DNA from 3 places in the Lysinibacillus sp. NPDC097279 genome. Region 1 is predicted to be linked to each of the others. Evidence: riboswitches for the same ligand, from Rfam matches in the RefSeq annotation. Region 1 holds a riboswitch; each other region holds the start of a gene.
The links. Region 1 has a riboswitch for cobalamin ahead of ACIQ1H_RS13275 (glutaredoxin family protein). Riboswitches for the same ligand answer to the same signal wherever they lie in the genome.
Positions count from the first base shown of each region.

Region 1 (8,220 bases):
ACAGAAATCCCTTGATTTGCTTTTACACAAATCAAGGGATTTTTTCTGTTACAAATAACCCGCCTTTTTTAGTACTTGCATGAAATAAAAACGATACGTATTTTGGACGAATGAATCTAAAGGTAGCCCTACATTCACCTGATATTTCGTAAAAATAAAATAAAACCGTTTATCCCATTTTAAACGTAATAACTCTCCTGCATCTTCACCATACTTCGCTGTAAATTCCGCAATTAAAGGCTCAATCATCTCATAACAATAGTCTTTTAAATTCGCTAGTGCTTCAATATCTTTATCCCTTTGAAAGCGAATAATCCAATTCACTAATTGCTCATTCATGTCCGAACGTCATCCTTTTATATAGAGTTTCTTCCTATTTAATAATACTCTTTTTTTATGGAGTCGAAAAGTGAACAAAACATAGCCTATTGAATTATCAGAATTGTTTCGGTGCCTGTCACTCTATTGGAGTGGCGAAAATTTGTTTTTCTGCTGGGTCCCATAAAATAATTCCAACATCTTGTTTTTGATCGATAATACGAATTGTTACAGGAACATAGTCAAATAAAATGGCATTTAATTTTGTACTAATAAACTGCAAAAGACCAATCAATTCCGTATCATTTATTAGAGGTGCATGTACTTCTATTTTAATATCTGCTAATTTTCCCTCTTCATATCGTAGCTTCCCAAAAGCTTTAGGGTTTAAATGCTTGAAATTCTTTTGAATTTCTTCCTTAAAACTTAATAATTTATTATATGTATCTTGATCCAAACTATATAATGCATCAGAAGGAAATGTATAATCTTTTTTATCTATCTCCGTCCATTTATCTATTCTATCCTTACTCTCCCCAATAAAGGTTTCAGCTAAAAAAATACCTGGCAGTATATCATTTTTATTGGATTCTTGATACAACGTTAAATAGATTGGAACATTCGGCATTGCTTCATGATTTCTTATATTTTTTACTATTGTTTCTGCTATTTTTTTACCGTAATTCTCTACATCATTGACATCATCATCGGTATTATCAACTTTCACTTGGTCTGTATAAATTAATCCTTTATCATCAGATACTCGTATGTCATAATATTCATTCAACGATATAGCTAATGACATCCCTTCTATTTTCCCACTTTTTTTGTTAATGTAATTTTGTTCTAATATATGGGATAAAAAAAGTGGATTCTGTTTTTCATCCTCTAACACATTTCCAGTACTATTTTTTATCGGTGGATTTAAACCTAAGCCTTCTTCCGTTTTTCTTGCCAACCATTGATTAATCATATTTTTATCTAAATATTGGCCTTCTTGCATATAAAAACTATTAGGTGAAAAATAATTAACTGATAAATTCATTAACCCTTTTTCTATTTCATTGATATTTATCGTATTATTCATATTACTAACAATTAATCCTCTTGCTACATTCATTTTAGCGGGTTGTTGAATTTCGAATGTTTCCTTTTTCTGAATTGAAGATATATACATTTTCTCATTATTATTTTTACTTTCTTCCTCATCACTACAAGCTGCTAAAAAAAATAAAGGTGATATTAATAAAAGCGCACTTTTTCTTATAACCATGACTTTAATGCTCCTTTCATATTTTAATAACTATTTATTATAACCATCGTTATACCTAATATTACCATAAATATACTTACTCATGTAGTAATGTATATTAGGGTGTATAGCAGTTTGAAAGTTGTTTTAAATGTATGCAAAAAACCCTGTGAAAACAGGGTTTTGCAAATTGTTTATAATTGTGTGGGTGACTGGCACTTATTTTGTGCCGCTTGCTCCAAATCCAGAAGCTCCACGAACCGTTTCTGATAATTCATTTACTTCCTGCAATTGAATAGAAGGAACCATCTGGATTACCATTTGGGCGATGCGCATTGATTTCTCCACGATAAATGTTTCTTTACCATGATTAATTAATATAACACCAATTTCCCCTCTGTAGCCTTCATCAATTGTTCCAGGACTATTGAGAACCGTTACACTATGTTTTAGTGCTAGTCCACTTCTTGGACGAACTTGTGCTTCTGTCCCTTTTGGTAATTCTATTTGTAAGCCTGTTTTTATTAATTTGGCTTCACCAGCAGGAATTTCTACTGCTTCAATTGAATAAAGATCCATTCCAGCATCACCTGGATTTGCTTGCAAAGGTAGCAATGCATCAGCATGAATTCTTTTGATTTTTACGTCTAAGTTCATTTTTTTCATCCTTAACGATTAAATTTAAATGTGTCATCTGTAATTGGCGCTACTTTTGCTTTTGCGTAAGTAGAACCCTTTTGTGAAAAGAAGTCATATGTTGAACCTTCATTGCGAATACCATTCATTACGATTGGATTCACTTCTTCTTCAGGGAACATTGGATCAAAACCAACATTCATTAACGCTTTATTGGCATTATAGCGAACATACGCTTTTACTTCAGGTGATAACCCTGTTTCTGCATAAATATCTTCTGTATAATTCATTTCATTTTGATATAAATCCAGCAATAATTCATATCCCCATAAAGTCAGCTCTTCTTGCTTTTCCTTCGAAAATTGCTTATATAAATTTTGTGCGAAGAAGCCTACTGCCACACCATGGATGGATTCATCACGTAAAATAAGAGAAATAATTTCTGCACTATTGCGAAGAAAACCCTGTCCGCCTAAGTACAATGGATAGAAGAAACCAGAGTAGAATAGGAACGATTCTAGCATTACGGACGAGAACATCGCTTTCCATAAACTTTCTGAATCCCCTTCTTCAATGCCATTATAAATATCCGCAATTTTATTTGCCTTATATTGTAGGTATTCGTTTTTCTTAACCCATTCAAATAGCGCGTCAATTTCTTCATTTGTACAAAGCGTTGTGAAAATATAAGAATACGATTTTGCATGGATTGCTTCAAAAGCATCAAATACAGTAAGAACAGCCTTTTCTTGAAGGTCCGATGTATATGCAGCAACACGGTTCATCCCAATATTCGTTTGAACTGTATCAAGTAATGTTAAGCCTGCAAATACTTTCTTATACGTATCTTGGTGTTCGAAGTTTTTCCACTGTTGAATATCCTTACTTACAGCAATTTCCTCTGGAAACCAAATTTGTTTCCATTGTTGGTCCCAAAATACTTGTGCGAGTTCACTCGTTGACTTATTCCAATTGACCGCTTCGTAAATTATATTTGACATGCGACACACTCCTCTAAGCTTTGCAAACGTTGACGGACATAATAAACTGACTTAATCCCCTTTACCCAAGCGTAAATGTAAATTTTCGCTAACTGTTCCGTTGTCCAGTTATCCGTGACATACAGCGTCATCGAAATCCCTTGGTCTACGTGTTTTTGAGATGCTGCGTATAAATCGATTAAATCATATGGATTCACATCATATGCTTCCACATATAAATGACTGTTGTCATTTGTTAAATGTGGCATTGGATAAATTGTTCGACTATCCGCATAATCACGCACCTCTACACGCTCAGTACTTGGTGCAATTGAAGCTGTACAGCTACGAATATATGAAATACTACCAGTTGGTGCAATAGCTAGACGATAAGAATGGAATAAACCATATTCCATAACATCCTGCTTTAATGTTTCCCACATTTTTGATGTCACGATTGGAATATTTCCTAATGCTTTTAATACAACTGGTGAAAGCTCTTCTTCAAGTTTATTAACATATTGATCAAAATAAACGCCTGACGCATAATCACTATCCTCAAAACGGTAGAAAGTTTCGCCTCGTTCCTTAGCAATCTCCATCGATGATTTAAGTGAATAATAGTTCATCGCTTCCATAAAGCTATCCATAAAAGCAATTGAATCTTTAGAGCCGTACATAATCCCCTCTGTAACAAGATGACCATGTAGATTCATACATCCAAGCCCTACAGAATGCATTAACTTATTGGCTTTAGCTACAGGCGGTACATTCGTAATGTTCGTCATTTGTGACACATTCGTTAAAAGATGCATTGCTGTATCTACTAATGTACCAAAATCACTTACTTTACTTGCGGCATGTATATCAATTGAGCCTAAGTTACACGATACATCTAGTCCGTATTCATTTGATTCATTTTGGTCAGTAATGATACTTGTTTCTTGTACTTGTAAAATTTCTGTACATAGGTTCGACATTTTTACACGACCTATATTTTTGAGTGGATGTACGTCGTTGACATTATCATCAAAGATTTCGAAAGGATAGCCTGATTCAAATTGCGCTTTTTTCACTTCTGTATATAATCTGCGCGCATTCAAGCGTTTAATCTTACGGATATTTGGGTTATCTAGTAACTCATAATACATCTCTGTAATGGAGATTTCAGACATTCGTTTCCCATATTCTTTATAAATATCATATGGACTGAACAACACAATATCTTTATCACGTTTCATAAGTTCAAAGAAAATACTTGGAATAATAATACCTGTTGATAGCGTTGCAAGTCGGATTTTATCATCAGCATTTGGCTTTTTCGATGAAATAAAATTCTCTATATCAGCATGGAAAATATTTAGGTAAACAACGCCAGAGCCGTTACGTTGTCCAAGCTGATTGGAATAGCTGAAGGAATTTTCTAAAAGTTTAGCAACTGGAATCACACCACTTGCACGATTTAAAATTTCTTTAATTGGATCTCCTAATGGACGTAAATCTGTTAAGTTTACCCCTACTCCACCGCCAAGGCGTGATAGCTCTAAACAATAACCAATATTTTCAGCAATACTATTCATTGAATCGTCCATTGATAGTTTAAAGCAGCTTACTAATTCGCCACGCGCTTTTTTTCCACTATTTAACGCGGTTGGCGTTGCTGGTTGGTACGCCTCCATCATTGCTTCAACGGAACGTTCTGCTAACACCGTGTTCCCTTGTGCTAAATATAAAGCGATGATAACAATACGATCTTCGTATTTTTCTAAAATTTCTTCCCCGTCACGACTTTTCATTGCGTAACTATCGTAAAATTTACTTGCACTCATAAAAGATGGGAAGCGGAAATTGTAATCGTATGCTTTTTTGTATAAGTGTTTAATAAAATCTATCTCATACATGTCGATAAACTCTTTCTCGTAATAACCCTCATCGACTAAATAGCGTATTTTCTCCTCAATATCAATAAAATAACGTAGACGCACATTTACATATTCTAAAAAATAACGGCGTGTTGCCTCACGGTCCTTTTCAAGCTCTAATTGACCCGTCGTGCTATAGCGATTAAGCACCTCATTATTAAGCTTTAAGTATGTTTTCATCCCTTCACCCTCGTTTCATAAAACGTTTGTATTACTTCATAATCAGCCTGGTATCCACGTAAATCTAATTTACGCACTAGCGGGACCTGGTAGGTTTCTGCAATTTTTTCGCCAGCTCCACCAAACACATGGTGCCCAAAATTACTATTACCACTGACAGCTACTCCCTTGCAATACTCCCTGTTTTGCTCTAAAAAGCGAGCTACTTTTGCAGGAATATCACCTAAGCCGTCCGTGTATGTAATTAATAGAAAGGGCTCAGTCAGCAACAATCCATCATAAATTTCAATAGATTCCCCATCTAATTTCGTCACAATACTTCGCACATTACCTGTACGACTAGCATAAACGATCATATTGCAATCATCTCAATTTGAGAAACAATTTCTTTGACATCTCCTATAAATGTGTCATTTACTTCAAGAACAGGCACACTTAAAAAACCTGCGTCCATAATTTTTTGTTTTGCTTGCTCATCGTGATCAATATTCACAATTTCTGCTTCAAGTCCTGCACGTTGTAATTCCGATTTGACCCAAAGACATTTTGGGCATATAGTTTTCGTATAAAGTTTCATTTTAAATTCCCTCTTTTCATAATATAAAAAGGCTATCTCTTGGGAGAGACAGCCTAAGTTAGAAACGTAAAAAAACAAAAAAATCGTCACGTCCCCATTTCTTATTCCCCGAAGAAAGGTTGAATTGTTTTATTATAGGCAGGTCTCCTGGCTTTGCTTCATTCTCTGATATCCTTCCCATACGAATGCACAGTGGATTAAATCATCGTCAGCTTAACAGTTGCGGGGACAGCGTCGGATATACCGAACTTCCCTATTAAACTACATATAGTAGTACCTATATAAAACTAACACAATATATTGTTGTTGAACACAATTAAGTGTACCATCCTTCAAGTAAAAAGTAAATCAAGAAAAGCGAATTCTTTATAGTGTAACTTTTCACTATTTTCTTTAGGAACAACAAACGGTTAATAAATGAAAAATGACTAGCTAGGTTAGTATAATTAATAATATCGTCAATAGTTCTAAAGAATGATAGACGATTTTCCATGATAAGCTTTATCATATGTTAAGCAATTATTATTCTACCTACTGAAGCCTAAATTAAACTGCGTATTATATTTAATATGTACTTATATAATTTTATAGCTGTTATCACATTTTAGCCACTATCGTAAGCCCTATAACTTCTATTCAATTTTTCATTATACACACAAAAAAATATTAAAATAGATTTGCCGTTTATTAGATATCATTAATGCTAGTTCAGAGTAGAATGTAGTGTCTTTATTCATGGCTGTTCTGTTCGCTATATTGATATAAAACAAATAACCATCTGACATCAATGGAATATCGACATCAGATGGCAATATAGATTTTACAATAGTTACTCGTAATTTATTAACCTGTTCAGTTATTGTGCGGGAATAAATGATTCGACAATGGCAGCTAAAGCTTGAATGGTATCATAGCTATCACCTGGAAACTCTGATTGTGCAAATTCAACTTGCAGTTCCTCACACAATCGATGACATTCATTTCCAACTTCAAAATAGGACTCAATATCCGCTGAAAGTGACAGAAGCTCACATGTGACGATACCTTGAGCACCCTCGCCTTGCAATGAATTAATTTTATCTTTTACATTTGGACCTAGCCAGTCACCTTTCCCATGGCCACTTCGATATGTAACATGCCAGTTCGCTATTTGTGCTTCTTTAGAAATGGCTTCGGCTAATTCGGAAAACTGGCGCACATAGTGCTCATTTTTTTCAGGGTCAATAGGCTGACTATGGACTGTATATAAAACATGCGTCTGTGCTCGTTTTTCAACAGGAATCCATTCAAATGCACGTTGAACACGGTCTTTATAAACAGCAAGTAAATCATGATTTAAATGCCAATTTTTCGCATGAATGACCTTAACGTCATGAGAAGCTAATAACGTACTAACTTCATCATGAAACGCTGCTGCCCCTGTAGACATAATCGGATTTACAGGTAATGTAATAAAAGTTGTAATACCTTCTCTAAGCATTGTGTCGACAACATCTGGAATATAAGGTTCTGTATGTTTGTATGCGTTATATACTTTTACAGGCTGTGTTACACGTTGCTGTAAAGCATGTTCCAGCCCTTTAGCAATACGCCCCGTATTTGCTGCTAATAGATCAACACCACCTAATTTTTTAAATTGTGCCGTCACATTTTCAATTACATGAGGTGGTGGTGTTTTACCTTTCATTATATGTGTAAAATAAGGTGTTACATCGTCTAAAGATTTCGGTGCGCCATATGCGTAATAAATTATACCAATCATTTTTTAGTCTCCTTTTCTTCAATAGATTAATGTATATAGTGTTGTAGTTTTAGTTCTAATTTCTTTTTAAAAATAGCCTACGATTTTTCACAAGAACTTGAGCACAATTTTATCGGCGTAAAGATTGGATTTCCGTCTTGCATATAAATTTCCGCATCTATTTCAAAAATTGATTGAAACATTTCTTTACATAATACACAATGTGGTGAATCATCGTAATAGATTTTGCCTTTCTTTAATACAATCAGACGTTCGCTATTTTGTGCGGCTTGGTTAATATCATGTAACACCATTATAACGGTCATATTGTATTTTTGATTTAACTCTTTTACAAGCTCCATCACTTCTAATTGGTGTGCAATATCTAGATATGTTGTTGGTTCATCGAGAAGTAACACTTTGGGATGCTGTGCTACAGTCATTGCGATCCAAGCACGTTGACGCTCACCCCCAGACATCGAAGGTAGTACCCGATTTTGTAAGTCTTTCAGTCTAGTTACGTCAATCGCCCAATCAACAATTTCTTTATCCTCTTTTGACAGGACCGTCTTTCCTCCGCTATGTGGATGACGCCCAAACTCTACTAACTCACG
Region 1 is NZ_JBIWDA010000002.1:647,999-656,218, reverse strand. It holds gene ACIQ1H_RS13305 (hypothetical protein) at 49-339, opposite strand; gene ACIQ1H_RS13300 (CamS family sex pheromone protein) at 458-1,591, opposite strand; gene dut (dUTP diphosphatase) at 1,790-2,227, opposite strand; gene nrdF (class 1b ribonucleoside-diphosphate reductase subunit beta) at 2,239-3,207, opposite strand; gene nrdE (class 1b ribonucleoside-diphosphate reductase subunit alpha) at 3,195-5,288, opposite strand; gene nrdI (class Ib ribonucleoside-diphosphate reductase assembly flavoprotein NrdI) at 5,285-5,644, opposite strand; gene ACIQ1H_RS13275 (glutaredoxin family protein) at 5,641-5,865, opposite strand; cobalamin riboswitch at 5,986-6,161, opposite strand; gene ACIQ1H_RS13270 (ferrochelatase) at 6,722-7,627, opposite strand; gene ACIQ1H_RS13265 (ABC transporter ATP-binding protein) at 7,705-8,220, opposite strand, start outside.

Region 2 (8,220 bases), on a different contig from region 1:
CGCGTTAATTTTGATGTATGGTATTCTGAAACATCATTATATGAAAACGGAAAAATTGAAGTGGCGTTAGATAAATTAAAAGCGAATGGTCATGTTTTTGAGGAAGAGGGCGCTACTTGGTTCCGTTCAACAACATTTGGTGATGATAAAGACCGTGTATTAATAAAAAATGACGGTTCTTTCACTTACCTTACACCAGATATCGCATACCATGAAGATAAAATTGTTCGTGGCTTCGATAAACTAATTAACATCTGGGGCGCTGACCACCATGGCTATATCCCACGTATGAAAGCGGCGATTCAAGCGCTTGGTTATGATCGAGACACACTTGAAGTAGAAGTAATTCAAATGGTTCAGTTATATAAAAACGGCGAGAAATTTAAGATGTCAAAACGTACAGGGAATGCTGTAACGATGCGTGAGCTTGTTGAAGAAGTTGGACTAGACGCTGTGCGTTACTTCTTCGTGAAAACAGCAGGTGATTCGCATATGGACTTTGACCTTGATTTAGCGGTATCCCAATCAAACGAAAACCCAGTCTACTATGCGCAATATGCGCATGCGCGTATTTCTTCAATTTTACGTTCAGCAACTGAACAAGGCTTTGCGGCTTCCACAGCGAACTTAAACCTGTTAACTGCTGAAAAAGAGATTGATTTATTGAAAAAAGTTGGTGATTTCCCGAAAGTCGTAGCGGATGCAGCAAAACACCGTACACCGCACCGTATCGCTAACTATATTCAAGAAACGGCAGCTGCATTCCATAGCTTCTATAATGCTGAAAAAGTATTAGATGCTTCGAATAAAGAGCTAACAGAAGCACGTTTAGCACTAATTACAGCTGTACGTACTACTATTGCTAACGCATTACGTCTAATCGGCGTATCTGCACCAGAAAAAATGTAATATACTTTTTATCACCCCGACACAATCATGTGTCGGGGTTTTTTTATGTCGGTGGACGTGTTTGCGTGCCTGACACTTCAAAAATTCTGAATTGTTTGCGTGCCTGACACGGCTAACCTTCTTTATGTACTTAATTTTCTGTTTATTTCTATTTTTCTGTTGAAGTTTACGTTAACGTAAATGATATACTGATGAAAATTGTGAAGGAGGAGCTGGTTTGAAAACGATTCAGGAGGTAGCAAAGCAATTTAATGTTTCTACACGTACTATTCGCTATTACGAGGAGCTTGGGCTTCTATGTCCTCATCGTTCAGCAACGAATCAACGTACCTTCTCAAAAAAAGAAATGGCGAAGCTCAAACTTATTTTTAGGGGAAAGCGTTATGGTTTCTCATTAGAAGAAATCAAGGAAATGGTATTGCTTTTTGATTTTGATCGTTCAGGAATGCAACAACTGGAACGTACTGTGGCATATGGCGACCAAAAAATACAAGAAATTGATAGTAAAATAGCTGAGCTTACACAAATGAAAAATGAATTACTGCAATTACATGGCATGTTTAGTGAAAAATTATTAACTTTAAAGGGAGAGATGCACGATGAATAGTTCAAATTTGTTAGCACGTAATGCCCGAAAATATGCTGAAAAAGAAGCTGTTGTTTGTCATGGAAGAAGAGTGACTTATCGTGATTTAGATGAGCAAGCTACTCGCCTCGGACACGCTTTAATAGAACTGGGCATTCGCCAAGATGATAAAGTCATTATTTTTATGCCAAATGTTGTAGAGTTTGTCGTTAGCTATTTTGCAATTCAACGTATTGGTGCAATTGTCGTTCCTGTCAATGCTAAATTTACATTGCAGGAGGTAGAGTATGTTGCACAGCACGCCGAGGCGAAAGCTATTTTAGTGCACGAAGCTATTTTTGCTGCCGTCGAGCACCTTCATAGTGTGCCTTTAAAAATTAAAACAGGACATGTGGAGGCGGGGTGGCTTCAATATGAGACATTAATACAACATGCCAGTTCACAACCAATTGATTGTCAGCTAAATGAAGACGATGCATCCACAATATTATATACATCTGGCACAACAGGAAAACCGAAGGGTGTCCTTTTTAGTTATCGAAATATTTTAACTGTAGCCCAAATGATTGCAGTAGAAATGGAAGTAAAACCTACAAGTCGCATTCTCCTTATGATGCCGTTAACGCATTCCGCACCATTACATTTATTTTTAATGGCAGGCGTCCTTGTTGGCTCCACAATTGTATTAACGCCAACATTCACACCAGATTTATTGCTAGATTCGATTGAACAAGAAAAAACAACACACTTTTTCGGAGCGCCTGTCGCTTATTTATTAACAGCCGAAACGAAGAGATTGCAAACAGCGGATTTATCTTCGATGAAATGGTGGGTTTACGGAGGTGCACCTTTATCACAAAATGAAATTCACTATATACAAAAAGCCTTTCAAACGGAAAATCTGACATGTGTTTACGGATTAACAGAGGCAGGCCCAAGTGGATCTTTAATGTTTGGAAATGAACATGATTCGAAAGCGGGAAGCATCGGTCAGCGTGCACCACTTGGTACAGAGCTTCGTATTATTAACGACAATGGGGAAGATGTCGGTGTGAATGAAGTAGGTGAAATTGTGTTATTCGGTGAAGGCAATATGATGGGCTATTACAGGGACGAAGTAGCAACAAAGGCAGCGTTTATCGATGGATGGCTGAAAACAGGCGATTTAGCTCGTAAAGATGAAGACGGCTTTGTGTGGATTGTGGATCGCAAAAAAGATGTTATTATTTCGGGCGGTGTTAATATTTATCCGAAGGAGATCGAGGATTTACTTTTAAGCTACGAAGGTATTTTTGAGGTAGCGGTAATCGGTGTCCCTCACCCGCAGTGGGGGGAAACCGTAAAGGCAGTGTATGCTACAAAAGCGGAGATAGATGAAAACGAACTTAAAATGTTTTTAGAGGAGCATCTAGCAAAATATAAAATTCCACGATTATTTGAACGAGTGGAAGCGCTACCACGAAATGCATCTGGCAAAATATTAAAACAATCGTTGAAGGAACAAGAGGTGAGATAAGGATGAAAGTGTTACAGCAAGATGCAAATCGCACAACTAACTTTTTCACGGAAGATGAGACATTACACAAACTATTAGAAATGATGCTAGATAAAGAGCTTTTAGACTATGCTAAACGGGAGTTAGAGGATTTTGGCGAGCTTTGTGCAAATGATATTGACGTAAGAGCGAAGCATACGGATAGAGAGGGAGAACCGCGGCTGCAGCGTTATAATGCGTATGGCGAGGAAATAGCGCAAATTTGGGTCAATGAAGGCTACAAAAAAACGGTTGAAGAGACATATAACACAGGGATTGTTGGCTATGTGCATAAAGAAATTCCCCAGTTAGGGAAGAAGGGGAATTATGTGTACAGCTTTGCGCAAGGTTATTTATTGTCACATGCAGAGCCTGGCTTCTATTGTCCAGTAACTTTGACGATGGCAACCGCCTATTTACTAGATCATTATGCGAGTGATGAGGTGAAGAATAGGTTTTTACCACATGTTTGTGCAACAGGAGATCGAGAGCTATATGAGGGAGCAACATTTTTAACGGAGCGGCAAGGCGGGTCAGACGTCGGGGCAAATGTGGTAGAGGCTGTTCAAGACGGTAATCACTATCGGTTGTATGGAGAGAAGTACTTTGCATCAAATGTAGGGATGTGTGGTGTGGCGATGGTATTAGCGCGCATCGAGGGAGCTTCAGCAGGTTCCAAAGGGTTAACATTATTTGCTGTACCTTGGCGTCAAGATGATGGAACGGTTAATCACCTCCGCATTCGTCGTTTAAAGGATAAGCTTGGTGTCAGAGCAGTGCCATCCGGTGAGGTGGAATTTGATGGTGCACTAGCATATGTCGTTGGTGAACAAAATAAAGGAATTTATTATATGTTAGAGGCACTTAACTTATCTAGAATTTGTAACGCTGTTGCCTCCATTGGCATTATGCGTCGAGGCTATTTAGAGGCGAAGCATTATGTATCAAATCGAAATGCGTTCGGGCAGCCTTTAATTCAATTTCCAATGATTCAAGATACATTAGGGAAATATGCGGCAAAGCTCCATGTAGAAGTTGCTACTGTTTTTGATCTTATTCAGTTGTATGACAAAGTAACGAGTGGACAGGGCAGTGAGCAGGACATCATTCTTAATCGTTTGAATATCGCCATCATGAAAAAGGAAACAGCTGAACAGGCGGTGCATTATGCAAGTGAAGCAATTGAATTGCATGGAGGAAACGGCTATATCGAGGATTTTGTAACGCCACGTTTACTTAGAGATGCTCAAGTACTTACGGTGTGGGAAGGGACTGCTAACATTTTAGCGCTAGAGCTCATTCGCTTAGTAGATAAATTTCAGGCCCACGAATTATTTGTTCGTGTGATGCAGGAGCGCTTGTCGAAGTTAACAGATTGTTCATTGGTACAAATCGTAAGGGAACAACTGAAGAAAATCGAAACAACATTGCAAACTTTTAGCGCGTTGGATGAAGCTACGAAATCGTACGAGGCAAAGGGAGTAGCCAAAAAAATGGCTCATCTATACGAAAGTGTAGTGGCAGTCGAATGGGCAGCGAAGTTTGGCGGCAAGTATGAAAAGCTAGCTGATATTTATTTAGAAGATACATGGGCATTACGCCAGATCGGTGCACCAATGAAAACTGTTCAATATTTTGCGGATATTGTGTAGAGAATAGTTCTTGTGCCAGGCACGCAAACTATTCCGAAAATTCTAATTGTTGAACAAAGAAAGACTCACGTACACTTCTGCGGGAACGCACACAGTATAAGACGTAGCATTCCAGCTTACGGTGTGCCAGGCACGCAAACAATTAAAGAAATTGTTTGAAGCGGAAAGCACATGCACGCATTGGAAATCAATAATTATAAAAAAGAGACGCTAACTTAAGGTCTCTTTTTTTATCGTTATCTATTTCGATTTTCATGTATAATAAAATCAACTGAATATTATAAAGGTTCTTTACTAAAGTAAAGTGAAAAGGGAAATCGGTGTAATTCCGATGCGGTCCCGCCACTGTAAGTGTGAGTTTTTTCTATCAATGCCACTGAAATTTTTTTGGGAAGGCATGAAAAAGCATTTGAAGCACGAGCCAGGAGACCTGCCTTTATAGAACGATACATTGCAGCCTACGAGGATAGGATGGTGGTTTTTTGTGCAAGCACCGCCTCTCGTTATGATGACGAGGGGATTTTTTATGTTTTAGAAAGCTAATGACGATAATAATTGAAAATAAAGGCGAGAGTTCGAATAATGAAATACCTACATAATATCGATCATGCAACTGAACAGAGCTGAAACATGCACATACAATCTAAGGAGGTTTCACAATGAAAAAATATTGGAAGTTAGGTTTATCCGCATTTTTAGCAATGGGCATTTTAGTGGCTTGTGGACAAGAACCGAAAGACGACAGTACTGCGTCAGAGCAACAGGAGCAACAAGGAACAAATCAGCTAGAGGAAGCAACATTCCCGCTAACAATGACAGATGCTACTGGCAAAGATATTGTACTGGAGGCACCGCCTGAGCGAATCATTTCGCTTATTCCAAGTAACACAGAAATTTTATTTGGACTTGGCTTAAACGATAAAATCGTTGGCGTAAATGATTATGATGATTATCCACCAGAGGTAGCTGACAAGGAAAAGGTCGGCAGTATGGAATTTAATATTGAACAAATTATTGCTTTACAGCCAGATATCGTTTTTGCGCATGAATCAGGTATAGCTTCTTTAGGTGGAGCTAAGGATCAGCTGGAAGCTGCGGGTGTAAAAGTATTTGTTGTAACAAACGCACGTGATTTTAATGAGACATATACGACGATTGAGCAATTAGGTCGCGCCACTGGTAAGCTACCAGAGGCAGAAAAAATTATTGCCAATATGAAAGCGAAGGTTGAAGAAATAGAAGCAAAATTGCAGGATGTACAACCGAAGAAAGTCTTTGTAGAAACGTCAGATGAACCAGAAATTTATACACCTGGCAAAGATACGTTTATGCAGGAGATGCTAGAAATGATTCATGCAGAAAATATTGCAGCTGATACGGATGGCTGGTTCAAAATTGATGCGGAACAAATCATTACAAAAAATCCAGATGTTATCGTAGTCACTTATAATTATGTGCCCGATATTTTAACGAAAATTCCACAACGTGCAGGCTTTGATACAATTACAGCTGTAAAAAATAAAGCGATTGTACAAGTAGATGAAAATATGACAAGTCGTCAGGGCCCACGTTTAGCAGATGGGCTTGAAGAGTTAGCGAAAGCCATCTATCCTGAGGCTTTCGAGTGAGAAAAACAGCTTTTGCCTATGTAACAGCCATTACGTTACTTATCGTTAGCATCTGGTGTGGCGTATCAATAGGCTCGGTTCATATTCCGGTAGAAGTACTTTGGAATAAAGCGGCAGATGAAACTGCTGCCAATATTTTATGGAAAATTCGGTTGCCACGAGTATTACTTGCAGGCCTTGTAGGAGCATCATTGGCAATTGCGGGAGCAGCCTTTCAAGGGTTGTTAAAAAATCCGTTAGCAGACCCATATACGCTTGGGGTCTCTTCAGGCGCTTCAGTTGGCGCTGTTATGACATTGTTTTTTGGCATCTCTCTACCCGTGGTCGGTTTGTATGTATTGCCAACGCTCAGTATGATCGGAGCAATCCTTACGATGGTAGCAGTGATGAGCTTTGCCAGAATAGTAGACCGTTCTCTAAAAATGGAGACACTAATTTTAACGGGGGTTATATTTAGTTCGTTTTTAGGCTCGCTTATTTCATTAATGATAGCGTTATCAGGTGAAGAGCTCCGCCAAGTGATAGGTTGGTTACTCGGCTCGGTATCAATGCGTGGATGGCCGTATGTACAAATGATTACCCCATTTGTTGTCATTGGCTCTGTTATTTTGTGGACGCAAAGACGTGAGTTAAATGTTTTGCTTTACGGAGAGGAACGAGCGAAGCATTTAGGTGTCAATGTAAAGCGTAGCAAATATTTAATTTTAGTAGGAGGCTCAATGCTTACTGGGGCGGCAGTTGCTGTTTCTGGAACAATCGGCTTTGTCGGTTTAGTTGTGCCGCATATGACCCGCATGATTTGGGGGTCAGATCACCGTCATTTACTGCCGCTATCGTTTTTAAATGGGGCAACTTTACTTATCATTTGCGATTTAGTGGCGCGTACGATCATTATTCCACGTGAGCTACCGATAGGTGTTATTACGGCATTTATTGGTGCACCTGTCTTTTCTTATATTTTTTATAAGCAGCGTAGAAGCAAGGGGGTACGTGTATGATTATCGTCGAACATCTATCAGGTGGCTATGAGGACATCCCAATCGTCAAGGATGTAAGTTTTACGGTAGAAAAGGGGAAAGTCCTTGGTATATTAGGACCGAATGGTAGTGGGAAATCAACATTGTTGAAAGTAATTAGTGGCATATTACCAGCGACAGCAGGAACGGTTTCATTGGATGGTAAAAATATTAAAACGTACAGTCCGCGCGCGCTGGCAAAAAAGATGGCTGTCCTACCACAATTACATGCCAATGCATTTTCCAATACAGTGCGTGAGGCAGTATCACTTGGTCGTTATCCACATCAAACTGGATTTTTTTCTCAGTGGTCAGAAAGAGATGAGCAAGCGGTTCAATATGCCATGGAGCAAACGGGCGTCACACGTTACGAACATACATCAATGGAGTTTCTATCAGGCGGTGAGCAACAACGAGTTTTTGTAGCTCAAGCTTTAGCGCAGACAGCGGAAGTATTATTGTTAGATGAGCCGACAAATCATTTAGACATTGCTCATCAACGCCAAATTTTAGATATGGTGCGCAAGGAAGCCATTGAATGTGGTTTAACCGTAATTATGGTGTTGCATGATATGAACTTAGCCTCCCTCTATTGCGATGAATTATTATTAATGGAAAGTGGCTGTGTACATGCTTTAGGTGAACCACATAAAGTATTAATAGCCTCCCAAATTGAGGATGTCTACAAGGCAAGAGTGACAACATACGCCCATCCAGAAATACCTAAACCGCAAATTACCATCATGCCATCATCAAGTGAATATCAGCAACGAGCAATCATTGTGAAAGAAGATTTTAAAGTAACAACCGATTATATCCAGCTAAAATCAACTGTTCCGTTAAAAACAGTTTCTTCAGCTGTCCATAATCCTGGAATAGGGTGGTATGACTGCCT
Region 2 is NZ_JBIWDA010000003.1:308,925-317,144, forward strand. It holds gene argS (arginine--tRNA ligase) at 1-909, shown strand, start outside; gene ACIQ1H_RS15190 (MerR family transcriptional regulator) at 1,127-1,516, shown strand; gene ACIQ1H_RS15195 (class I adenylate-forming enzyme family protein) at 1,509-3,011, shown strand; gene ACIQ1H_RS15200 (acyl-CoA dehydrogenase family protein) at 3,014-4,681, shown strand; cobalamin riboswitch at 4,949-5,133, shown strand; gene ACIQ1H_RS15205 (ABC transporter substrate-binding protein) at 5,341-6,309, shown strand; gene ACIQ1H_RS15210 (FecCD family ABC transporter permease) at 6,306-7,307, shown strand; gene ACIQ1H_RS15215 (adenosylcobinamide amidohydrolase) at 7,304-8,220, shown strand, end outside.
Region 2: linked by a shared signal. The riboswitch ahead of ACIQ1H_RS15205 (ABC transporter substrate-binding protein) and the one ahead of ACIQ1H_RS13275 (glutaredoxin family protein) in region 1 are both predicted to bind cobalamin.

Region 3 (8,220 bases), on a different contig from region 1:
GTATCGCATATCCTTACTTGTGGAATTACTCTACATTAAAAGTAACCTCAAAAATAACGATTAGCACTTTATTAAACTTTTTTTGTAGTGTAGGAAGTGTATATCTTTTTTCTTTAAACGTATTTGGATTCATCAAACCCTATTTATTGCTATTTTTTGCAATAACGTTAGTTGGTCATATTATTGGATTTTATTTTTTCTCAAAATATGAAAACAAAAAAATAGCGGCTAGTTTGAATAGCTCGCTAGAACATTAAGGAGACGGAAAATGAACCATGACACTAGTTTACAAGTACTATTAAATGATATAGCTCAAAAACAAAAGAAGGGGCTCCCTTTTATAATGGCCTCCATATTTATATGGGGAATCATTACAACAATTACGTTACTACCTTTCGATTTAATGATCAAAAACATTGGTATCTTATCTTGTGGTGCCTTGCTATTTCCAGTTTCAATTGTTTGTGCCAAAATAGTAAAAGTTGATTTATTTTATAAAGAAAACCCTTTGATTAATGGTCTATTAATTGCAACTAACAATCAAATTTTATATTTAATTATTTGTATCCTTCTATTACTGAAAGCACCGTTGTTAGTATTACCTGTTTATGCAATTATTTACGGTGCCCATTTGTTACCCTATTCATTCTTTTATCAATCAAAAAATTATCGATATAGTTCAATTTTTATTTGTTTCGCTATTTTAATAAGTATACTTTTCTTCCATTTAAACATAATTTTTGTCCCACTAATCGTAGAAATCGGTGTGCTATTCTTATTTTTCATGTTGCAAAAAGAAATAAAAAACTAGTCTAAAAAATCAGACTAGTTTTTTATCTACCTAGTAATGCTAAAAGCAAGGCGCCGATCTCTACCAAATGCTTTCTTAGTTCCTAATTATATTAATAATCTTCTGATGAGCATCTTTGGCTTCAGGGGTTGGCATTACAACAAACACATGAATCATTTTAGGGTAAACATAGGTAGTGATTGCAATTCCTTGTTCTGTTAGTTTTTCGTCAAGTTTCATTGCATCTGGATATAAAGCTTCGTGTGTTCCAATAAAATGAGTAATCTTCCCAAGTCCTTTAAAGTCACCGTAAATCGGACTAAACAATGGGTCGGTTAAACTTTTATCAGCTGCCCATATTTTTGTAATTACTTGCATTCCCTCACGAGCTAAGAGAGGGTCCTTTTCATCATATTCAGGTATAAGAGGATTGCTCAAACTCATATCAACACATGCAGACAATAAAATAATATCTTTCGGCTGAGGCAAATTCTCGTTCTTTAAAAGTTGCGCCAAACCAAGTGCAATATTTCCGCCAGCCGAATCTCCCATAATAGTCAATTGGTGAGCACTTTCAATAGTTCCAATAATATCTTTATAAAGGCTGAGGATTTTCGGATAGGTATCCTTATAGTTATAATGAGGTACTTTAGGATAAATAGGAGCAATTATTTTTGCATCTAACGATTGCGCCATATTATCCATAAATAGCCAGTGTAAATCTAAAGGCTGACTCGTCCAAGCACCACCATGTAAATAGTAAATAACTTTTTGATTCGAGGACTTTTGATCATTTAATGTAAAGACTTGCATACCCTCGAATGACAGCTCTTGAATATCACTTGAAAATTTAACATCTTCTCCAATAACATAGGGTTTTGTATTTTCAGTACCCCTTTGCTGAAGGAAGCTTTCAGTGTTTTCGATAGTAGAAAAACTCTTTTTATTACCTTGGGAAGTTATCCATTTTTCAAATTGAATACTTTCTACAGAACGTTCTCCATTATAAGTTTCTACGCTCATATTGTATTTCACTCCTTTAAACATTTTATTGTTCATTTACATAACACGACTTGTTTGATAATCCATCACTATTAGAAGGCTTGATTGAATAGAAGGCCTGAAGATGGTATTCAATTAAAAACACGTTGGTTGAAGTGTCATAATCCATTTAGTTTATGCAATTGTATCATACATTTTTACTAATTATTGGACTTTATTACAATTATAGAATAGAAAGTCAGATACTCAAAAATGAATATTATACTAAGAAATGTTAAGACATACATGAAAAAGCTACGAATGTTGTATCAACATTTCGTAGCTCTCATGTAAACATTATTTATATATGCTTATAGGTCATTTTTCAAAAGTCAGTCACAGTATTCTTTCGTAATAATAGATACACTGCTCACTCAACTTCATTCATATGCCTTATCTGTTTGTTCTTGCTTCTTTTTCAAATACTCCGCACGTATTTTTTCAATTTGCTGCTTTTTATCAAATTTGGCAGGCTTGTTTTTTTCATGATACTTTGCCACAGCTACCTTACCTTTAGTATCCAATTGATATTTCCCCAATTTGTTCACCTACTTTTCTTATCCTTAAAGAGAATTAATTCACCAAATATACTATACCTTATTTTACTGAGGTAAACCTTATTATGTACTGATAATCTTGCATATATCGGTAAAAACATTAAAAACTTTCGATTTCAAAAACTTTTAAGATCTTTACTTGCATCTACTTTACATGTTCTATCACTAATAAAAAAATGTCTTTTCGCTCCTGTAACCATCTTTGCATCCCTAGTCGTACCAATTATTAAAAGACTATCCTTATGAATCTTAGAGTACCATAACCAATTTTAAATAAAAAAATCCCCTGAGCATTTTTGCCTTTCAGGGGATTTATTTTAATAATGACGCTTATAAGGAAAAGTAATGTTTTTTCTTATACTATATAATTAAAAAGTTGATTGCTGTACTTGTTGACGTAATGTTTTGGCAGCAGTAACCATATGTGCTAGTGCTGCAACTGTTTCAGGTTCTTTTCTTGTTTTTAAACCACAATCTGGATTGACCCAAAATTGATTTTTGGATAATACTTGTAGGCTATCCTGCATGATACGTAACATTTCTTGTTCACTCGGCACACGAGGGCTATGAATATCATAAACACCCAATCCTATCCCTTTTTCATATGGATTGATTTGCAGCGATGCAATAAGCTCTCCATGACTGCGTGACGTCTCGATAGATATAACGTCAGCATCCAGTGCACTAATTGGCTCGATAAAATCATTGAACTCACAGTAACACATATGTGTATGAATTTGTGTTTCATCCTTTACACTAGCCGTAGCGAGTTTAAATGCATTCACTGTCCAATCTAAATATGCTTCCCAATGCTCTTTACGTAAAGGCAAGCCTTCTCGCAATGCAGGTTCATCGACTTGAATAATAGAAATGCCAGCCGCCTCTAGTGCCTCAACCTCTTTCCTTAGTGCAAGCGCAATTTGATAGGTCACCTCTTTTCGTGCAACATCGTCACGTACAAATGACCAGTTTAAAATGGTAACTGGGCCTGTTAACATCCCTTTTACATAGCGATTTGTTAAACTTTGTGCATAGGCCGTTTCTTTCACTGTCATCGGCGCTTCCCATGCAACATCACCGTAAATAATCGGTGGTTTTACACAACGAGAGCCGTACGAAACGACCCAAGCTTTTTCTGTAAAAGCGAAGCCTGTTAGTTTTTCACCAAAGTATTCCACCATATCTGTACGCTCAAATTCACCATGCACAAGTACATCAATATCTAAATCTTCTTGTATAGCAATCCACCTTTTCGTTTCTTGTGCGACAAAGTCAGCATATGCTTCATCTGAGATTTGTTTTTTACGCCATGCATTTCGCGTGCGCTTCACTTCATCAGATTGAGGGAAACTTCCAATCGTAGTCGTAGGGAATAGTGGTAGTTGCAGTGACTGTTGTTGAATAAGCTGACGACTATTAAAATCATTTTGACGTTCAAAATCCTCTGACGAGACCGTTTGCATTTCTTGTTGAACTGCCTGATTATTTCGTACGGGATGTTTCTTTAATGCATCAATTGCTTTCATGCTTTCAGAGATTGTGTGATTTGATGTGTGGTTTTTTTCTTTTAAATATTTAGCCACCTCTGATATTTCAGCCAATTTTTCATCAGCAAATGCAAGTGCATTTTTCAAGACAGGGTCTAGCTTTGTTTCAAGGGCGGTCGAAATCGGCACATGCTGTAAGCTACATGACGATTGAATCCATAACTCTTGGACACTAGCCAACTGTTCGATTGCCTTAATCGTTGTACTTACCTCTGCTAAATTTGCTCGCCAAATATCTCGTCCGTTAACAATACCTATCCCCAATACTTTATCCTGTGGAAAACCAAATTGGCGTAGTGCCTCCATATTTTTTGTATAGCCATGAACAAAATCTAAGCCAAATCCTTGTACAGGAAGTTCAATTAGTGTGTTATAAGCTGATAACGATTCAAAATAAGTTTGTAGCATAATATTGGCCTCTGGAACAGCGGCTGCTAATTGTGTATATATTTCTTGCACTAGTTTGACCTCAGCCTCTTCTAAAGTGGAGACTAATGCAGGTTCCTCTAATTGAACCCAGTCAGCACCAGCTGTAACGAGTTCTTGGATTACCTGCGCATAGAGTGGTAGTAATGCTAAAATAAAGGCAACTTGTGATACTTTATCGTAACCTTTTGTTAGCTTGCAAAATGTATATGGTCCGATTAGCGTTGGCTTTGCAGTAATGCCAAATGCATCTTTAACCTCAAGGAAATCTGTAAGTATTGTATTCTCTGTTAATTGTAGTGTTTGTCCTTCATATTCAGGTACAATGTAATGATAATTTGTGTTAAACCATTTAGTCATTTCACTAGCAACCGCTTCTTTATTTCCGCGCGCTACCGCGTAATACGTTTGTAAATCAACCTTTCCACCTTGCCAGCCAAAGCGCTTTGGCACCAAACCAAACATCATCGCTGTATCAAGCATTCTGTCATAGCGTGTAAAATCCCCTACAGTGACAATATCTATTCCGCTCCGAAGCTGCTTATCAATACGTGCAAGACGGATTTTTTTAATTTGTTGTAAGAAATCTTCTTCTGTAAGTTCATTTCTCCAAAACGCCTCTAATGCCTTTTTCCATTCACGGTCTTCTCCTATATATGGATAGCCTACTACAGTTGTGGTATACGTCATGTTACATCTCTCCTCGAATTAAAATAAAAAAAACCATCTTCCTTTTCGGAAAATGGTAGTTATTGTAAATCTAATTAGCTATGACGAAGCGATACGATAATGTATTAATTGTCGTATATATTCGTTAGTCGCACAGTGCCAATTCGGTCACATCTCACCACCTATTTCCACGTAGGTTATTTGGTGTGTACTAGACATTGGCAGGTCTCCTGGCTTCTCATCAACACGCCTCACAGCCTTCCCAGTTCCCCAGTGGCATTTGTGATTTACTCCGATTTACAGTTGCGGGACAGCGTCGGATTTACACCGACTTCCCTTTTAAGCCAAACTTTCATTTGGCACCAACTCTTACACAATATTCAATTATGCTCTTACTATAGCATATATTTTTCTGAAAAGTATAACTTTTATAAAGTTTATACGCATATTTTCAGTAGATTGTTACATGAGGAGTAATTTAATTGATTCCAATATAATAAAAAATATACTAAAAAAGGTATTTTAAGAAATTTGTAGAATTATATAGTTATTACAAGAAATAGCGAGGAGGAATACTATGATTGTCGGTTTACATCATGTACAACTTACAATTCCTAAAGGCTCTGAGGAGCAAGGAAAAGCATTTTATTGCAATGTACTGGGGTTAAAAGAAATAGAGAAACCAGCATCTCTTAAAGGGCGTGGTGGTTTTTGGCTACAAGTAGGTAATCAAGAAGTACATGTCGGCACAGAAGATGGCTTTGATCGACTCACAACGAAAGCACATATTGCTTATCATGTAGAAGATGTAGCACATTGGAAAAGGATATTAACAGAACATCAAATAGAAATACTTGATTCTGTTGCAATTCCGCATTTCGAGCGCTTTGAATTTAGAGATCCTTTTGGTAATCGAGTAGAAATTATTCAGCCGATTTAAAATGAAAAAGCAGCCATCTTGCTAATGGCTGCTTTACTATTTATAATTTAAAGTGCTGAACTTCTTTGTTTAACTTCTCTGCCATCGATGCTAAATGATCTGTATTTTTTGAGATTTCATCCATCGTCGCGACCGTTTGATCGATTGTTGCGGTCGTTTGCTCTACCCCTGCGGCAGATTGCTCAGATATTGCTGCTATTTCATCGATAGAACGGTTAATTTGTTCCGTTGTTGTGGAAATACCTTGTAAGTTTTCTGTGATGCCTTGAATATTACTAAACATACTATTAACGGCTGAAGCAATTTGTTCAAAGGTTGTATTTGTAGTCGTAATTTGCTCTGTGCCCCTTTTTACTTCTTCATAGCCCGTTTGAAGTGATGCTGTAACGCCAACTGTTTCATTTTGAATACGTCCCACTATAGATGAAATATCCGTCACAGAATAGGATACTTGTTCAGCAAGCTTGCGCACTTCATCGGCCACAACCGCAAAACCTTTGCCTTGCTCCCCTGCCCGTGCAGCTTCGATTGCAGCATTCAATGCTAATAAGTTGGTTTGGTTGGCAATATCATCAATAACAGAAACTAATTTAGAAATTTCTTGTGATTGCCTATTTAAGCCTTCAACATTTGCAACAGCCTCTTGGACGATTTTATCAATAGCAAACATTTGCTGTGTTGAAGTATTCATTAAATGTTGTCCACTTGCTGTAAGCTGCAAAACTTCACTCGAATAGCCTTGTAAATCTTTACCTTGTATATTAGCCTGCTGAACATTTATTTTAAATGTCTCCATCATTTGAGCTAAGTCTCCAGCATTATGTGCTTGTGATTCAGAACCACCCGCTAATTCAAGCATTGTGAGGGCAATTTGTTCTGCACCTGTTTTCACTTCTAAAGAAGATTGTGCAAGTTGTTCACTGTTGGCAGCAACGTTCCCAGAAACCACATTTATCGAACCAATGATTTCATGGAGCTTACGATTTAATGCATTTGTCGATTGCACGAGTAAGCCGATTTCATCCTTCATTCTTTCAGGCAATGGAGGCTGACTAATATCACCATCTGCCATTTGCGAAATTTTTTGTACGACTGCTTTTATCGGATTGGCAATCATATGCGCTGATATGTAAGCGGTTACAATTGCGACGATAGTAGTGATTATACCTATCATTAAACCTATATTCATCGTTTGCTTCGATTGAGCGATCATCTCCTGCCCAAGCTTATTAATAGAAGCTTCTCTTGCACCTGCAAGCTCCTCGTACCCCTCTCTAATTTCTACTGCAAGACGATCAACAGAATTAAGGTTTTGAATAGCTGCTTCTATATTTCCTTTGTCATATTCAGCAAATACATCCGTTTGTACAAAACTTCGCCATTCTCTTGCTTTTTCAACCGTCTTCGATAAGCTTTTATCTGTCGACAATTCATTTAGTATTGTATTGTTTTCTTCTGCGATTTTAATATAATCATCAAATTCTTGTTTATATTTTTGATCTCCCGTAAGTACGTAGCTTTTCGCAGCAGTTGTTCGAACACTAATCGTGGATGATAACTTTTCACTGGCTGTTAACCACTGTAACTCTTTATTGACAATTTCCTCTCCAGCACTAATTACACGTTTATTGGCGAAAAAGCTATAGGTGTTAAAACAAGCGATGAAAAATACTACAATAAAAAATGCACTAATAATTTTAGCTCTAATTGTTTTGAACCTAAGTTTTTGTAACATACTATTTTCCCCTTTCGTTCGTGAAATTATTTAAATTTCTACTATTAAACAACATTTCCCGTCAACTTTTGCGGCAACGTATTCATCTATTTCTACCTAAATATAACATATATTACCTATCACACCTATGACTCTAACTATGTATTTCACACTTTTTAATAAGCAAAAAAATCCCCATAATACGTGCTTTTATAAGTATTCTTCCACTAATAAAGTTATTTTTATATCATTCCTTACCCTTATTTTGATTTCTCTATTTGCACATTGCCTACAAGCTTTTCAATATTATCGAGGTACATTATTTTTATTACTATATTTTTAAAAAAATTGGGTTGGCATGCATTGTTAGCCGTATGTTTCACAGGTTTTATTTATCAAACTGAAACATTTGTAATGAAACTGTAAATTCAAGCGATAAAGCCTTTTATATCAAGGTTTACAGATATGTCAATGCTCACTGTGGTAACATTTACCTCACAGAAGCCCTACTTTTTCATGCTACGATTATTGCAACA
Region 3 is NZ_JBIWDA010000001.1:1,540,679-1,548,898, forward strand. It holds gene ACIQ1H_RS07760 (hypothetical protein) at 1-257, shown strand, start outside; gene ACIQ1H_RS07765 (DUF7010 family protein) at 269-811, shown strand; gene ACIQ1H_RS07770 (alpha/beta hydrolase fold domain-containing protein) at 887-1,813, opposite strand; gene ACIQ1H_RS07775 (hypothetical protein) at 2,212-2,370, opposite strand; gene metE (5-methyltetrahydropteroyltriglutamate--homocysteine S-methyltransferase) at 2,757-5,051, opposite strand; cobalamin riboswitch at 5,234-5,412, opposite strand; gene ACIQ1H_RS07785 (VOC family protein) at 5,608-5,970, shown strand; gene ACIQ1H_RS07790 (methyl-accepting chemotaxis protein) at 6,011-7,705, opposite strand.
Region 3: linked by a shared signal. The riboswitch ahead of metE (5-methyltetrahydropteroyltriglutamate--homocysteine S-methyltransferase) and the one ahead of ACIQ1H_RS13275 (glutaredoxin family protein) in region 1 are both predicted to bind cobalamin.